DNA from 4 places in the Kocuria sp. CPCC 205263 genome. Region 4 is predicted to be linked to each of the others. Evidence: riboswitches for the same ligand, from Rfam matches in the RefSeq annotation. Region 4 holds a riboswitch; each other region holds the start of a gene.
What was found. A riboswitch is a leader RNA that binds a small molecule or an ion and turns the genes downstream of it on or off. The one in region 4 is predicted to bind S-adenosylmethionine.
Positions count from the first base shown of each region.

Region 1 (4,201 bases), on a different contig from region 4:
TGGACGCCCACCGGTCCTCGTCGGAGGGGGTGAGCCCGCCGAGGCGGGAGAAGGAGTAGTTCCACCACGCGCCGTAGTCGACCGCGCTGGACATCGTGTGCCCGTACTCGCCGTCGTTGACCACGTCCACGCCGATCTCGCGCTGCCGGCGGACCACGTCCTCGACGCCCGCGGCGAGCTCGGCGGTGAGCTGCTCGAACGTGATGGCGCCCTCGGCGTGCCGCTGGTTGGCCTCGAGCAGCCGCGGGGTCCGCGGCAGGGAGCCCACGTGGGTGGTCTGCACGTGGTCGGTGTTCTGCATGGTCATGCGTGTCCTCCTGAGGGTCTGCGGGAAGGTCGGGGGCCGGTCAGGACCAGAGCCGGCGGGAGGCGAGCTCGGCCCCGCGGGCGAGGGTCTCGAGCTTCGCCGCGGCGATCTGCGGGTGGATCCGCCCGCCCAGGCCGCAGTCGGTCGAGGCGATGACGTTCTCGCGGCCCACCTGGCGGGCGAAGCGCTCGATCCGGTCGGCCACCAACTCCGGGTGCTCCACCACGTTGGTGGCGTGGGAGACGATCCCCGGGATGATGACCTTGCCCTCGGGCAGCTCGTGGTCCTGCCAAACCTTCCACTCGTGCTCGTGCCGGGCGTTGGCGGCCTCGAAGCTGTAGCCGCCGGCCCTGATGGAGAGCATGAGCTCCACCAGGTGCTCGAACCCGAGGTCCGTGGTGTGCGGGCCGTGCCAGGAGCCCCAGCACAGGTGAAAGCGGACCTGCTCCTCCGGGATGCCCTCGAGGGCGTAGTTGAGGGCCTCGACCCGCTTGCGGGTGAACGCGAGGTAGTCCTCCACGCCGGGCTCGGGATTGACCTGGTCCCAGTTCTCCGCGATGGAGGGGTCGTCGATCTGCACGATCAGCCCGGCGTCGGTGATCGCCCGGTACTCCTCGCGCATCACCTCGGCGCAGGCGGTCAGCACCTCGTCCTCGTCCGCGTAGTGGGTGTTCTCCAGCCGGGCGCACGAGCCCGGGGACAGCGCGGCGAGGTAGCCCTCGCTCGCGCCCGTGGCCTGCAGCCCGGCCTTGAGGTTGCGGATGTCCGCCTCCAGCGCCGCGTGGCCCGTGTACTCCAGCTTCCCGGTGATCCTGGGGAACGGCGCCTGCTTGCCCGTGGTGATGCCCGAGGAGGGGTCCGTGTACGCCTCGTGGAACAGCCGGCGGTCCCGGCGGTCCCCGAAGCTCGTCAGGACCACCTTGCCTGGCGAGGAGCGCTGCGGCTCCTGCTCCCACAGGTCCACGTCGCCGGGGGTGAGGCCCGAAATCCGGGCGAAGATGTAGTGCCACCACGCGCCGTAGTCGACCTCCGCGGCCATGACGTGGCCGTACTCGCCGTCGTTGACCACGTCGATCCCGAGCTCGGCCTGCCGGCGGACCACGTCGACCACCGAGTCTTGCAGGAGCCGGTCGTACTCCGCCTCCGGGACGGCGCCCTTCGCCCGGTTGGCCTCGAGCAGCGCCGGGGTGCGCGGGAGGGACCCGGCGTGGGTCGTGCGGATGCGGTCGGCGCTGTGCAGCATGGTTCGTGCGTCCTTTCCATCGGTCCTGGCGGTAGCACCGGAGGCGGGACGGGGGAACCGTCGCCCGGGTTGCTGCGGCGTCGTCGAGCCAGATCTCTCGGCCGCTCTGGATGGTGACCCTGTCATCCAAGCGCACCCGTGCGCGCTGCGCCATTCGGCGCCCGGATGACGGACATGACGCCGTGTGACGCAACCCGGCGCGCGCTCCCGGGCGGCGCTGTCCTTCGCGAATATGGCCTGGATCACATACCGTGGCGGTGATCCGTGCCCCTCACCCCGCGGGCACGACGGACCAGAGGAAGGACCCCCATGTCCCAGACGCCCCAGCAGGAGGATCTCGAGGGCCGCACGGCGCTCGTCACCGGTGGCGCGAGCGGCATCGGCCTGGCCGCCGCCCGGGCCCTCGCCGGCTCCGGCGCGCACGTGGTCGTGGCCGACGTCGACGAGGCCGGGGCGCAGCGCGTCGCGGACGAGCTCGGCGGCCGCGCGTGGGCCGTCGACCTGCTCGACACCGCGGCGCTCGCCGAGCTGAGCCTCGAGGTCGACGTGCTGGTCAACAACGCCGGCATCCAGAAGGTCGCCCCTCTCCAGGAGTTCGACCCCGCGGACTTCCACCGGATCCTGGTGCTGATGCTGGAGTCCCCGTTCCTGCTGGTGCGCGCCGCGCTGCCGCACATGTACGAGCGGGGGTGGGGGCGCGTCATCAACGTCTCCTCCGTGCACGGGCTGCGGGCGTCCCCCTACAAGAGCGCCTACGTCTCGGCGAAGCACGGCCTGGAGGGGCTGTCCAAGACCGTCGCGGTGGAGGGCGCGGCCCACGGGGTGACGAGCAACTGCATCAACCCCGGCTACGTGCGCACCCCGCTCGTCGAGAAGCAGATCGCCGACCAGGCGAGGGTGCACGGGATCCCCGAGTCCGAGGTGGTGGAGCGGATCATGCTCGGCGAGACGCCGATCAAGAAGCTCGTGGACCCGGAGGACGTCGGCAGCCTGGTCGCGTGGCTGGCCGGACCGCACGCGTCCATGGTCACCGGGGCCTCCTACACGATGGACGGCGGCTGGACGGCGCGCTGAGCCCGCCCCGAGCCGCGGCGGCGCACTGCGGCGCCGCCGTCCGGACAGCCCGGCGGCCCGGACCGTCCGGCGGCCCGGACGGCCCGCCGCCGGTCCGGGCCGCTCAGCGGTGACCCAGTTCCCGGGAGAGCCGGTGGGCCTCCGTGAGCAGGGCCCGGCCCAGGAGCTGCCGCCGCTCGCCGCTGAACCGGGGCTCGATGCCCGTGAGGCTCAGCGCGTAGACCGGCGCGCCCGTCGCGTCGAAGACCGCGGCGGCCATGCCCCAGCTGCCCTCGACGATCAGCCCCGGGTTCACTGCGAAGCCCTCCTGCCGGACGTCCGCGAGCAGCTCCCGGATCCGCTCGGGCGTGTGCAGCGGGCCCCACTCGGCGCGGGCCCCGGCCGTGGCCGCGAGGACCCGGTCCACCTCCGCGTCCGGGAGGTGGGCCAGGACCGCCAGCCCCGCCGAGGCCACGCCGAGCGGCAGCCGCAGCCCCTCGTAGAGGACGTGGGAGCGGATGGGGAACGCGCCCTCCACGCGCGCCAGGCAGACGGTCTCCAGCCCCCGGCGGGCCGAGAGGAACGCGCTCTCGCCGGTGGCCTCCGCGAGCCGGCGCAGCGAGGGCCCGGCCAGCTCCCGGATCGGATAGCGGTGGGCCGCCACCGCGCCCAGCACGTACAGCTCGGGACCCAGCTGCCAGGCCCCGGTCCCGGCGTCGCGGTCCACGAGGCCCTCCTCGGCCAGTCCCGTGAGCAGCCGGTGCACGGTGGGGCGGGTCAGCCCGGTCTCGGCGGCGAGCTCCGCCACCGTGGTGCCCCGTTCCCGCCCCGCGACGGCCCGCAGCAGCTGCCCCACCCGGTGGACCACCTGGGTCCCCTGGCCCGTCGTCCGCTCCTCTCCCATGGCTCCACTATATGGACAGTCGGGGGACGAATGGCCGGATGCTGAGGAGAAGCGCCGTCATCCCGCCAAATCTGTTGACCGGCATGTGGAGGCTCCCTAGATTGAGTGCTGGGTCACAGTCGGACGAGAGGAAGGGACAAGGGTGTCCAAGGTCAGAGACAACGCCGCCGAGCTGCTGGCGGAACGCCTGCGGGACGGCATGACGCTCGCCGTGGGCGGGTTCGGGCTGAGCGGGATCCCCCGGGATCTCATCGACGCGGTGCGGGACTCCGGGGCCACGGACCTCACGGTGGTCTCGAACAACATGGGCGTGGACGGCAAGGGCCTCGGGGTCCTGCTCGAGAACCGCCAAGTGAAGAAGGTCCTCGCCTCCTACGTGGGCGAGAACAAGCTGTTCGCCCAGCAGTACCTGGACGGCGAGCTCGAGGTCGAGTTCAACCCCCAGGGCACCCTCGCCGAGCGGCTCCGGGCCGGCGGCGCGGGCATCCCCGCCTTCTACACGAAGACCGGGGTCGGCACCCTGGTGGCCGAGGGCAAGCCGCACGCCGAGTTCGACGGCGAGACCTACGTGCAGGAGCGCGGCATCGTCGCCGACATCGCCCTGGTCCACGCCCACACCGGGGACACCGACGGCAACCTCGTCTACCGCTACACCGCGCGCAACTTCAACCCGATCGTCGCGACCGCCGGGAAG
Region 1 is NZ_JAVKPV010000001.1:473,386-477,586, reverse strand. It holds gene RF647_RS02250 (cobalamin-independent methionine synthase II family protein) at 1-307, opposite strand, end outside; gene RF647_RS02245 (cobalamin-independent methionine synthase II family protein) at 348-1,550, opposite strand; SAM riboswitch class I at 1,564-1,667, opposite strand; gene RF647_RS02240 (3-hydroxybutyrate dehydrogenase) at 1,860-2,624, shown strand; gene RF647_RS02235 (IclR family transcriptional regulator) at 2,728-3,507, opposite strand; gene RF647_RS02230 (CoA transferase subunit A) at 3,650-4,201, shown strand, end outside.
Region 1: another riboswitch for S-adenosylmethionine. It lies ahead of RF647_RS02245 (cobalamin-independent methionine synthase II family protein); the one in region 4 lies ahead of RF647_RS02660 (hypothetical protein).

Region 2 (4,201 bases), on a different contig from region 4:
GTGGTGCTCGACGCCGGGATCGGCACCGCCTCCGAGGCCGCCCTGGCCATGGAGCTGGGCTGCGACGCCGTGCTGCTGGCCAGCGCCGTCACCCGCGCCCAGGACCCGGTGGCGATGGCCACCGCGATGCGCCACGCCGTGCTCGCCGGCCGGCTCGCCGCCGGTGCCGGGCGCATCCCGGCCCGCCGCCACGCCCAGGCGTCCTCGCCCATGGCCGGGCGGATCGACACGGACGCCCCCGAGGGCGGACCGGCCGCCGGCCCGGCGGACGTGCCGCGCGGGGACTGGGCGCCCGTGGGGGAGCGGCCGTGAGCCCGCTGCCCCCGCTCGTGGAGCCCGGCCCCGAACTGACCCGCGAGGAGCTCGAGCGCTACGCCCGGCACCTGACCCTGCCCGGGATCGGGAGTCTCGGCCAGCGGCGGCTGCGGAACGCCCGCGTGCTCGTCGTCGGCGCCGGGGGGCTCGGGTCCCCGGCCCTGCAGTACCTCGCCGCGGCGGGGGTCGGGACCCTCGGGATCGTCGACGACGACGTGGTGGCGCTGTCCAACCTGCAGCGCCAGGTGGTGCACACGACCGCCGACGTCGGCCGCCCCAAGGCCGTCTCCGCCGCCGAGGCCGTCACCGCGCTCAACCCGCTGGTGGAGGTCCGCACCCACCCCGCCCGGCTGGACGCGGACAACGCCGTGGACATCATCGGCCGGTACGACCTGGTCCTGGACGGCGCCGACAACTTCGCGACCCGCTACGTGGTCAGCGACGCCGCCGCCCTGACCGGCACACCCTGCGTGTGGGGTTCCATCCTGCGCTTCGAGGGGCAGGTCAGCGTCTTCTGGGCCGGGCACGGGCCCACCTACCGGGACCTCTACCCCGAGGCCCCGCCGGACGGCGAGGTGCCCAGCTGCGCCGAGGGCGGGGTCTTCGGCATGCTCCCCGCCACCGTCGGCGCGGTCATGGTCACCGAGGCCGTCAAGCTCGTCACCGGCACCGGGGAGCCCCTGCTCGGCCGGGTGCTGCTGCACGACGCGCTCGCGATGACCTGGCGCGAGATGCGTCTCACCCCGGATCCCGACGCCGCCCCGGTCACCGCGGTGGCCCAGCCCGCCGCGGTTTGCGCGCTGCCCGGCGCGGACGCCTCCGAGACCGTCGGGGCGGCCGAGCTGGCCCGGCTGCTCGAGCGCCGGGAGCGCGGGGAGGCGTCCTTCGCCCTGGTGGACGTGCGCGAGGACTGGGAGCGGGAGCTCGTGGCCATCGACGGCGCCGTGCCCGTCCCGCTGCAGGAGATCCTGGACCGCGGGGCGGACGCCCTGCCCCCGGAGGCCCGCGGCACGGACCTCGTGCTGCACTGCAAGGCCGGGGCCCGCTCCGCGACCGCGCTCGCGGCGCTGCGGTCCTTCTACGCCGGGCGGGAGGAGCGGGTCCGCCACCTCGAGGGCGGGGTGCTCGCCTGGGTGGCGCAGGTGGAGCCGGACCAGCCGGTCTACTGAGCCGGACTCCTGCGCGGGACTCCTCATCCGATCTCCTGATCCGGGCCGGTACACCACTGCGGACGACGTGACCTTCTGTGACACCGTCGTGACATTCCGTGACGTGCGCCCGTCATCCGGTTGGTCCCGGACCGGGCGGTCTGGTCCCATGGCAAGTGCCCCATTCAGAGCGGTTGAGAGATCTGGCTCGACGACGCCGCAGCAACCCGTCCTTCTCAGGGGTCAGGGTGCTCATGCCAGAACCGATGGAGATCCCGGATCTGCAGTCGGTCCGTGACGTCAGCGTCCGGCGCTGCCGCCACCGGGCCCGCCCCGGCGCGACCGGCCGACCGGCAATCCTCGGTGCGACCGAGAGGACCACCGCATGACCCCGAGCACGGTCGAGGAGACCACCGCCCATCCCCGCGCCGGCACGGACTTCGCCGCCGGCCTGCCCGGAGACTACGCCGGGCTGCGGGAGCACTTCCGGCCGCTGTTCACGGAGATCGCCGCCGGCGCTCTGGACCGGGACCTCCGGCGCGCGCTGCCCTACGCGGAGGTCGACCGGCTGGACCGGGCCGGGTTCGGCACCCTGCGCGTCCCGGCGGCCCACGGCGGCCCCGGGGCCAGCCTCGAGGACTTCACCCGGCTGCTGGTCGACCTGGCCGAGGCCGACTCCAACATCGCCCACCTCTACCGCTCCCATCACGGCTTCGTGGAGTCCCTGCGCTTCCTGCCTCGGGAGCTCCAGGAGGTGTGGTACCGGCGGGTGCTGGCCGGGGCCACCGTCGGCAACGCCTCCACGGAGAAGGGCGGCAACGCGCTGGGCACCCTGAACACCGTGCTCACCCGGACCGCCGAGGGCTGGGAGCTCACCGGCCGGAAGTTCTACGCCACCGGCTCCGTCTTCTGCGACTACACCCGCGTCTCGGCCGCCCTGGACGGCCGGGACGGGCGCCGCTTCGCCGTCGTCGCCACGGACGCCGAGGGCGTGACGCTCGAGGACGACTGGGACGGCTTCGGGCAGAAGCTCACCGGCACCGGCACCGCGGTCTTCGACCGGGTGCGCGTCCCGGACGACGCCGTGCTGGACCGCACCGCCGGCAGCGCGGAGGCCGTCCACGAGGCCGCCTTCTTCCAGCTCGTGCTGCTGGCCGTGCTGGCCGGCATCGCCCGGGCGGCCCGGAGGGACGCGGTGGAGACCATCGCCGGACGCCGGCGGACCTTCAACACCGGGCTCGGCCTGCCGTTCCGCGACGACCCGCTGATCCAGGAGGCCACCGGGCGGATCTCCGCCAAGGCCTTCGCCGCCGAGGCCACCGTCCTGCACGCCGCCCGTGCCCTGGACGCCGGGATCGCCGCCGCAGCAGCGGCCGGCGCCGACCGGCCGGACTTCACCGGGACCCTCCCGGCGGCGCTGCACGAGTCCGAGATCGCCGTGGAGCACGCCCAGGTCACCGTGCCGGAGCTGGCGCTCGGCGCGGCCCAGGACCTGTTCCTCACCGTGGGCGCCTCCGCCACGTCCACGGCCAAGGGCCTGGACCGGCACTGGCGCAACGCCCAGACCGTGGCCACCCACAACCCGATCGCCTTCCGCGCCCGCGCCCTCGGCGACTACCTCATCAACGGCACCCTGCCGGAGGGCCTGAACGCCATCGGCGACGCGAAGACCGACGCCGCGACCGATGCCACGACCGACGCCGCGACCGTCGCCGACCGAACCCCAGGAGCCTGACGCATGAGCACCACGACCACGGCCGCCCCGGGCCGCAGCAGCATCGTCCACGGCAAGAAGCGCGTCCTGGCCTCGGCCTTCGCCGGAACCACCATCGAGTGGTACGACTTCTACCTCTACGGCACCGCCGCCGCACTCGTCTTTAACGTCCAGTTCTTCCCCATGGCCACCGAGCTCGGCGGCATCGTGGCGTCCTTCGCCACGCTCGCGGTCGGGGTCATCGCCCGGCCCCTGGGCGGGATCATCGCCGGGCACCTGGGGGACCGGATCGGCCGCAAGGCCCTGCTGGTGGCCTCCCTGCTGCTCATGGGCGTGGCCTCCACCCTGATCGGCCTGCTGCCCACCTACGAGGTGATCGGCTGGTGGGCCGTCGTCGGGCTCGTGCTCCTGCGCATCCTCCAGGGCCTGTCCGCGGGCGCCGAGTGGGGCGGCTCCGCGCTGCTGAGCGTGGAGCACTCACCGGCCCGGCACCGCGGGTTCTTCGGGTCCTTCACCCAGATCGGCTCCTCCGCCGGCATGCTGCTGGCCACCGGCGCGTTCTTCATCGTGCAGAACGTCATGAGCGAGGAGCAGTTCGCCGCCTACGGCTGGCGCATCCCCTTCCTGCTCTCGGCCCTGCTCGTGGCGGTGGGCCTGTGGATCCGCCTCGGCGTGGCCGACGCCCCAGAGTTCCTGGAGCACCGGGCCTCGGGCAACGTGGCCAAGGCCCCCCTGCGGGAGCTGCTGGTCCACCACCGCCGCCCGGTGCTGGTCACGATCGGCCTGCGCCTGGCCCAGAACGCCGTCTACTACCTGGTGACGGTCTACATGCTGACCTACCTGCGGGACGTGCGCGGGGACAGCGCCGCGGGTGTGACCGCGGTGATGATCGCCTCGGCCATCGGCCTGTTCTCCACCCCGTTCTGGGCCTGGCTGTCCGACCGGGTGGGCCGGAAGGTCGTCTCGGTGAGCGCCTACGCGGCGATCGGCGTCTTCGGCTGGGTGCTGTTCGCGTTCCTCGAGG
Region 2 is NZ_JAVKPV010000018.1:16,421-20,621, forward strand. It holds gene RF647_RS18040 (thiazole synthase) at 1-312, shown strand, start outside; gene moeB (molybdopterin-synthase adenylyltransferase MoeB) at 309-1,484, shown strand; SAM riboswitch class I at 1,642-1,736, shown strand; gene RF647_RS18050 (acyl-CoA dehydrogenase family protein) at 1,849-3,198, shown strand; gene RF647_RS18055 (MFS transporter) at 3,202-4,201, shown strand, end outside.
Region 2: another riboswitch for S-adenosylmethionine. It lies ahead of RF647_RS18050 (acyl-CoA dehydrogenase family protein); the one in region 4 lies ahead of RF647_RS02660 (hypothetical protein).

Region 3 (4,201 bases), on a different contig from region 4:
TGCGGCGAGCTGCTCGGCGGGGACGTCCTGGTCCGCCACGAGGGCCGGTTCCTCCAGCTGCACCCAGTCCGCGCCGGCGGCGGCGAGCTCCTGGAGCAGCCGCGCGTACACGGGCAGCAGCTCGGGGAGCCGCTGCAGCGGGTCGAAGCCCGCGGGGGCGCCGTCGTCGGCCTTGGCGAGGAGGAGGAAGGACACGGGGCCCACGAGGACCGGGCGGACGGTGAAGCCGTGCGCGGCCGCGCGGCGGACGTCGGCCACGAGCCGGTCGGCGGTGGCGCGGAACGGGGTCTCCGGGCCGATCTCGGGCACGAGGTAGTGGTAGTTGGTGTCGAACCACTTGGTCAGCTCGAGCGGAGCGCGCCCGGCGTCGCCGCGGGCCAGCACGAAGCTCGCGTCGAGGCCGAGCCGGCCCTCGGCATCGGCGAGGTCGGCGAAGCGGGTCGGCGTCGCCCCGAGGGCCACGGTGGTGTCCAGGACCTGGTCGTAGAGGGGGAATGCCGCGGGCAGGGACGAGTCCCGGGCGCCGAGGCCCAGCTCCACGAGCCGGCGGTGGGTCGCCAGCTGCAGGTCGGCGGCCGCCGACTCCAGCTCCTCGCGGGTCGAGCGCCCGGCCCAGTAGGCCTCCAGGGCCTTCTTCAGCTCGCGGCGGCGGCCGATCCGGGGGTAGCCGGTGATGGTGGCGGCGGGGAACGGGACAGTGGTCATGGTGGTCTCCTGAAGAGGTGTCGAGGGGTCGTGCGGAACGGTGGGTCGGTGCGTGCTCAGGCGGGGAGCAGGAGGTCGTCGAGCGCGACGGGCACGTGCGGGACGCGCGGGAGGTCCACGTGCTCCAGCAGGTCGAGCGCGGCCCGGTGCTCGTTGAAGGTGTAGAGGTGCAGCCCGGGGGCGCCGGCGTCCAGGGCGGCGCGGGCCAGCCGCGCCGCGAAGGCCACGCCGGCGCGGTGCCGCTCGGCAGGACCGGGCGCGTCCTCCAGCGCGGCGGCCAGGCCCGGGTGGGGCGCCAGGCCCGCCAGCCGGCACAGCGTCCGGAGCCGCCGCGGGTCGGTGACCGGCATGATCCCCGGGACGATCGGGATCGTCACCCCGGCTGCCCGCGCCGCCGCGACCAGGCGCTCGTAGCGCTGCGGGCGGAAGTAGACCTGCGTGATCGCGAAGTCCGCCCCGGAGCGCTGCTTGGCCAGCAGCACCTCGACGTCGTGCCGGAACGAGGGCGACTCCGGGTGCCGGGTCGGGTAGGCGGCCACGCCCACGGCGAGCCGGCCGGCCGCCAGGGCCGCGGTGTGGCGCCGCTCGACCTCGCGCACGAGCTCCACGAGCTCGCCGGCGTGCCGGAGCTCGCCCGGCTCGGCTCCCGGGTCGAGGTCGCCGCGCAGGGCCAGCACGCCCCGGACGCCGCGGCGGACCAGCGCGGCCACGGTCTGCTCCAGCTCGGCCCGGGTGCTGCCGACGCAGGTCAGGTGGGCCAGGGGCCGCAGGCTCGTGCGCGCCAGGAGGTGGTCGAGCAGGGCGAGCGAGCTGTCCCGGCGCTGCTCGTCCCCGCTGTACGTCACCGAGACATGGTCGGGACGGGTGGGCTCGAGCTCCTCGATGGTCCGAAGCAGCGTGTCGGCGCTCGCCGCGCTGCGCGGCGGATAGAGCTCGTAGGACAGGGACGGCGGCGCCGGCCGGGCGGTCGGGCGTGGTGTCACGTTCTTCCTCCAAGGGTCACCCCGAGGGAGGGCAGCAGCCGTCCCGGAGTGGACCCGGGAGGCTGCGACAGCTCCATCGGTCCTGGCGGGAGCACCGTTCCGCGCACCCCGTGGCGGGGGCGCGGATGGTTGCTGCGGCGTCGACGAGCCAGGTCTCTCGGCCGCTCTGGATAGATGCAGGACCCATTCCAGCGGCTGCCCCGCCGCGCTGCCAAGTGCGGGCGCCCAGAAGACGCCGGTGCGCGGACTGTGACGACCGCGACGTCACAGGACGCAACACGGACGCGCGACGACGCACCGGCGACGACGCCCATGAGGAGCGCAGGTCCGGGGCCGTCACGATCCGGTCTCGGGTCTTGCCGGGCCCGGGCGGGCGGCATAGTCTTTGACAACCAACAGGTTGATCAAGGAATCAGTTGACAAACACCGTGGACCCCGGCGACGACGAGCTCGACAGGGCCTTCCTGGCACTGGCCGACCCGGTCCGCCGCCGCATCGTCGCCCGGCTCAGCCGTGGACCGGCCACGGTCACCGAACTGGCGGAACCCTTCGCGATCTCCCTCCAGGCGGTCTCGAAGCACATCCAGGTCCTCGAGCAGGCGCAGCTCGTCACGCGCACCCGTGACGCCCAGCGCCGGCCCGTCCACCTGGACCCCGCACGGCTCGAGGCGCTCACCACGTGGATCGACCGGTACCGGCTGGTCCGGGAGGAGCAGTTCCGCCGCCTCGACGCCGTGCTCGACACCCGAGCCGCGGACCGCGGCGAGCACACCCAGGACTGAACCATGGGACACGCACTGCACCTGACCGTCCCCGACGGCCTGCCCTTCATCGACTTCGAGCGCGAGTTCGACCACCCCGTGGCCGACGTCTACCGCGCCCACGCCGACCCCGAGCTGTTCCGGCAGTGGATCGGGCCGCGCGGGCTGCGGACCCGGATCGACGGCTTCGAGTTCCGCCCCGGCGGCGCCTACCGGTTCGTCCAGCGCGGCGAGGACAGCGCCGAGGAGTACGCCTTCCGCGGCGTCTTCCACACGGTGCGCGAGAACGAGCTCGTGGTCCAGACGTTCGAGTACGAGGGCTGGCCCGACGCCGTGGACCTGGAGTACCTGCACTTCGAGGACCTGGGCGACGGCCGGTGCCGGCTGCGCGGGCACACCGTCCACGCGTCCCAGGAGGCCCGTGACGGGATGGTCGGATCCGGCATGGAGAAGGGCATGGCCGAGGGCTACGAGCGGCTCGAGGAGCTGCTGGGCGGGCGGGCCGCGCAGGGCGGGGCCTGACCGTGGACTGGACGCTCGAGGTGGTTCTGCTGCCGGTGCGCGACGTCGACCGTGTGATCGCGCTCTACCGGGGCGGGGTCGGCTTCCACCTCGACCACCACACCACCACCGGGCAGATGGACATCGCCCAGCTGACCCAGTCCGGGTCCGGGTGCTCGATCGTGGTCGGCGACCTCCCCGGCCGGCCGCAGCGGCCCGGGGCCGGCCGGGGAGCCCGTGCTCAGTCGCGGGGGAGGTGCTCCGGCCGCCGGCCGAGGGTGCGCGCGGCGAGTGCGATGAGCAGCACCAGCCCGGCCGTGAGCAGGAGCTGGCCCCGCACGGCGTCGTCGAGCAGCCCGAGCAGGACGATCCCGGCGAGGAGCGCCAGCGCCAGGTACGACAGCCACGGGAAGGCCCACATCCGCAGGGGCAGCTCGGCGCCGTCCCGGTCCGCGCGGCGGCGCAGGACGATCTGCGAGACCAGCGCGAGCCCCCAGACGACCAGGCAGGTCGCGCCCACGGTGTTGAGCATCCACAGCAGCACGGTCTCGGGCCACAGGTAGTTGAGCACCACGGCGGCGAAGCCGAAGAGCACGGAGACGACCACCGCGCTCCGGGGGACCCCGCGGTCGGAGACGTCGGCGAAGGCCCGCGGCGCCGAGCCGCGGCGGGCCAGCGACCAGAGCATCCGGGACGCCCCGTAGATGTTCGCGTTGAGGGCCGAGAGCAGCGCCAGGATGATCACCACGGCCATCAGCACGTCCGCACCGGGCACCCCGGCGGTCTCCAGCACGGCCACGAACGGGCTGACCGAGAGCTGCTCGTCGTTCCACGGCAGCACCAGGACCATGACGGTCACGGCGCCCACGTAGAAGACGAGGATCCGGACCAGGATGGTGCGCACGGCGCGGGCCACGTTGCGCTGCGGGTCCTCGGTCTCCGCGGCGGCGATGGTCACGAGCTCCGTGCCGCCGAACGCGAAGACCACCACGAGCAGCGCGGCGGCCACCCCGGTCGGGCCGTGGGGCAGGAAGCCGCCGTGGGCGGTGAGGTTCGCGAGCCCCGGGGAGGGCTCCTCCGTCAGGCCCAGGAGCACGGCGACCCCGACCACGAGGAAGGCCAGCACCGCGAGCACCTTCATCAGCGCGAACCAGAACTCGGTCTCCCCGAGCGTGCGCACCCGCACCAGGTTGATCGCCGTGAACACCACCATGAACAGCAGCGCCAGCACCCACTGCTCGGCCACCGGCC
Region 3 is NZ_JAVKPV010000001.1:509,955-514,155, reverse strand. It holds gene metE (5-methyltetrahydropteroyltriglutamate--homocysteine S-methyltransferase) at 1-705, opposite strand, end outside; gene RF647_RS02425 (methylenetetrahydrofolate reductase) at 762-1,688, opposite strand; SAM riboswitch class I at 1,759-1,865, opposite strand; gene RF647_RS02420 (helix-turn-helix transcriptional regulator) at 2,117-2,470, shown strand; gene RF647_RS02415 (SRPBCC family protein) at 2,474-2,971, shown strand; gene RF647_RS02410 (amino acid permease) at 3,192-4,201, opposite strand, start outside.
Region 3: another riboswitch for S-adenosylmethionine. It lies ahead of RF647_RS02425 (methylenetetrahydrofolate reductase); the one in region 4 lies ahead of RF647_RS02660 (hypothetical protein).

Region 4 (4,201 bases):
CTGGGTCGCGCGGGTGGAGCCGTGGGTGGACCTGCCCGAGGACCTGCCCGCCGAGCGCCGGAGCCGGCTGCTGGCCGTGCGGCTGCTCGCCGACGGCGTGTGGTTCGCCGACGCCGCGGGCGTCTTCGCCCCCGACCCGCAGGAGCGGGCCCGGGTCAAGGCGGTCGCCGACGAGCTCCTGGAGGGCTGAGCCGTGCTGCGCCGGCTGCTGCTGCTCGCCGCCGTGCTCGCCGAGGTGGCGGCCACGCTGTCGCTGAAGGCGGCTCTGGACGAACCCGCCTGGTACGTGCTCGTCGTCACCGGCTACCTCGCCGCGTTCACCCTCCTGGCGTCCGTGCTGCGCCGCGGCATGCCGGTGGGGGTCGCCTACGGCGTGTGGGCCGCCCTCGGGGTGATGCTCACCGCCCTGGCGGCGGCCGTGGTCTACGGTGAGCGGCTGAGCCCGGCCGTGCTGGCCGGGATCGTGCTGGTCGTAGCTGGCGTGCTGTGCGTGGAGCTCGGCTCCCGCGGCCCCGCCCGGCGCCGTGCCCCCGAGCCGGAGGAGGCCCCCTGATGGCCTGGCTCTTCCTCAGTGTCTCGATCCTCACCGAGGTCGCCGGGACCCTGTCCCTGCGGATGGCCGCCCGGGGCCGCCCCCGCTGGTACGCCGCCGTGGCCGTCGGCTACCTGGTGGCGTTCACCTGCCTGAGCCTCGTCCTGGCCGAGGGCATGGCGCTGGGCGTCGCCTACGGCATCTGGTCGGCCTCCGGCGTGGCGCTGACGGCGCTGGCCGGCCGGGTCCTGTTCCGCGAGCCGTTCACCTGGGTGACGGCGGCCGGGGTGGCCCTGATCGCCGGCGGAGTGCTCCTCATCGAGCTCGGTGCCCCGCCGGTCTGAGCGGTCCCCGGTTCTGAGCGGTTCCCGGTGCCGGGTCGGGTGCGGCGCACCGCCCCGGGTGGTGCGGCGCCGGATCTCGTGTAGAGTAGTCCGCAGTTGTTGAGGTTCGTTTTTGTCTTTCAAGCAGTTCGGCCCACTCGGGTGCAGCAGTTTTTCTGAGAAGACGTTTTCCATGCATCACAACTGTTTTGTTTCTCGAACGTCGGGAAACGTTCATCTCATGAAGGATCAGGTCTCCCATGACTACCGGTATCGTCAAGTGGTTCAACGCTGACAAGGGCTTCGGCTTCATCACCCCCGAGGACGGCTCCAAGGACGTTTTCGCCCACTTCTCCGCGATCAACTCGAACGGCTTCCGCTCGCTGAACGAGAACGACCGCGTCGAGTTCGAGACCCAGGACGGCCCCAAGGGCCCCCAGGCTGCGAACATCAACGTCATCTCCTAAGGATTTTCCGCGGGCTCCGGCCCGTTGATCCTCCAGAACCGTCGTCGGGCTGAGCCCGGCGGCGGTTCTGTCGTCGTACCCGCCGAGCGGCACCGGGAGGAAGCGCCGTGACCGTTCCCGATCCGCTCCCCGCCGCGGAGGAGCCGGAGGACCCCTTCGTGGTGAACCGTGTCTCCGACGCCGAGCTGGACGTCTCCGTGCCGTTCGAGGTTGAGGCCTCCGAGTGGGATTTCGACGGCTCCGCCGACGAGGCCGGCGGCGGCTGGGGCTCGGCGGGGGACTACGGCCTCGAGTGAGCACCCCGCAGGTCCCACCGGCGCTCCGGACGTCACCGTCCTCCCGCACGACGGAGGCCGCAGCCCAACGGGCTGCGGCCTCCGCGCGCTCCTGTCCGCCGGCTATGCCGACAGCGGGAGGGACGAGGGGTGGAGCTTGAAGAACGGGTGCCGTCCGGTCGCCGCGAGGGCTCCGGGAACGAGGAGCTGGCGGTACTTGGCGCACCATTGCGCTGTACCCTCCGTGTGCTCCGCCGCGGCGGCCAGGTCGTCGGCCTCGGGGCTCAGGTACTCCTGCACGTCCCCGTCGGTCGACGTGAGACGGACGAGGTGCAGATCGGGGAGGGCGGTGACGGTCACGTCGATCCACTCCTCGCGCTGGTCGGTGGTGATGGCTGTTCTTTCTTCGGACATGGTCATGTTTTCTCCTGACGTTCTTGCAGGCATCCGATGGCGTTGCCCGCCGCTTCGTCATCCGATCCACCCGGGAACATCGGGTTGGCGTGCAGCGGGTCGGAGCCCCTCCACGGGCCCGCCGGGGATCGTCGATCTCCGGCCGAGGGCGTGGACGCCGCATCTCGAGAAGCAGGTTCAGGCTACCCCGCGGCTCCGACACCTCGACAGGCGAGTCGTGATTTGTGTCACCGAAACGTAATGCGCGGGGTCGTCGCCTGCGCCGTCCCCGGTCCTGCGGGACCCATTCCAGCACAACGATGTGTCGTCGAGATGTCCGAGCGGTGACGCCCCGGGGAAGGCCTGCGCACAGGGGGGTGGCACCGGTTCCTGCCCGGGCGCCGCGCACGGACACGGTTCGGCCGATGTGGTTCAATGGGGAGAGCTTCAAGAGACCCGGTCGGCAAGCTCCGACTTGACCGGGCACCAACCCCATGTTCACGGGTGGTTCGGATGAGGAAGCGGCTCGCATCGCCGCAGCAGCGGTACCCGGTGCGAGCAAGAGCGCACGAAGGATCCCGGTCATGTCCGACCCCCGCCCCTCCGCCGCCCGCACGGGCGCGTTCATCCAGCACTCCCTCGCTGTCCCGGCCACCGGGGACGGGACCCGCCGCGATCCCGCGCCGAGCGTCCCGGCGATCAGCGTCTCCGCCATGAGCGTCGAGGACTACGCCCGCGTGGTGCAGGTCCGCACCGAGTTCGTGGACTTCCTGCTGGCTCCGGCCCGCGGGGAGTTCGCCGCCGCGGCCTGAGGCCCGCCGCCGTGGACCTCCTCCTGGACCGTTCCGTGCTGCTGGGGGTGCGCACCCCGGAGCGCTGTCCCGAGCTGGCCGAGGTCCTGCGCCGGCACGGCCACCGGCGGCTGTTCCTGCCGGCCACGGTGCTCGGCGAGCTGCTCGCCGAGCGGCCCGACGAGACGCTGTGGGCGGAGCAGCTCGAGCTGCGCTTCCCGGGCCGGGTGCTCCCCGCGGACGCCGCCGTGGCCCGGGCGTGGGGAGCACTGTCCGTGACGGGGGCGGCCGACCCGCTCGCCGGGCTCACCGCGGCCACGGCCCTGGTGCACGGGCTGACCGTGCTGACCGCGGAGCCGGGGCGGTACGCCGGCACCGGGGCGCCCGTGCTGGACGCGTCCCCCGCCCGCCGGTAGCCCTCAGACGGCCCGGCGGTGCCGCCGGCCCCGGCCCTGGGCCGAGAGCGCCACGGCGTGCTCGTAGTGCTCGAGAAGCTGCCCGACCAGCACGTCCCACGTCCGGCCCTGGACCGCCGCGTGCGCCGCGACGCCGAAGGCGGCCCGCTTCGCCTCGTCGCCCAGGAGATCGGCCACGTGCCCGCGCAGCGCCCCGAGGTCGCCCGGGGGATAGAGCCAGCCGGTGCGGGAGCGGTCCACGAGGTCGAGGGGACCGCCCCGGCCGGTCGCGACGACCGGCACCCCCGAGGCCATGGCCTCCTGGATCGTCTGGCAGAACGTCTCGAACTCGCCGGGGTGGACGAACACGTCGAAGGACGCCATGATGCGCGCCAGGTCGGCACCGCTGCGGCGCCCGGTGAAGTGGGCCTGCGGGAGCCGGCGGCGCAGGGCGTCCTCCTCCGGGCCCGAGCCCACGACCACCAGACGGGTGCCGGGCAGGTCCGCGACCGTGGAGAGGTCTTCGACCTGCTTCTCCGGGGCGATCCGGCCCACGTAGCCGACGATCCGCCGGCCGCCGCCGACCTCCTCCCGCCACCGCTCGTCCCGGTGCCGGGGGGAGAAGCGGGCGGTGTCCACCCCGCGCCGCCACAGGTGCACGTCCTGGACGCCGTGCTCGGTGAGCTGCCGGACCGCCGAGGTGGACGGCGCGAGCGTGAGCGTGGCGAGGTTGTGCATGGAGCGCACGTGCCCCCACAGGAGCTGCTCGAGGAACGGGGCCCCGTACTTGGCCGCGTAGCCGGGCACGTCGGTCTGGTAGACCGCCACGCACGGCACCCCGAGCTGCTGGGCCGCCAGGATCGCCCGGCGGCCCAGCACGAACGGGGAGGCCACGTGGACCACGTCCGGCCGGAAGCGCTCCAGCTGCCGCCGCACCCGGGCCACGGTCCCGCCGGCCACCCGCACGGCGGGGTAGCCGGTGAGCGGAACGGCGGGCAGCCGGTGCACCGGCACCCCGTCGAGGT
Region 4 is NZ_JAVKPV010000002.1:43,249-47,449, forward strand. It holds gene RF647_RS02630 (TetR/AcrR family transcriptional regulator) at 1-190, shown strand, start outside; gene RF647_RS02635 (multidrug efflux SMR transporter) at 194-553, shown strand; gene RF647_RS02640 (multidrug efflux SMR transporter) at 553-876, shown strand; gene RF647_RS02645 (cold-shock protein) at 1,116-1,322, shown strand; gene RF647_RS02650 (hypothetical protein) at 1,430-1,618, shown strand; gene RF647_RS02655 (hypothetical protein) at 1,721-2,017, opposite strand; SAM riboswitch class IV at 2,436-2,561, shown strand; gene RF647_RS02660 (hypothetical protein) at 2,575-2,802, shown strand; gene RF647_RS02665 (PIN domain-containing protein) at 2,814-3,197, shown strand; gene RF647_RS02670 (glycosyltransferase family 4 protein) at 3,201-4,201, opposite strand, start outside.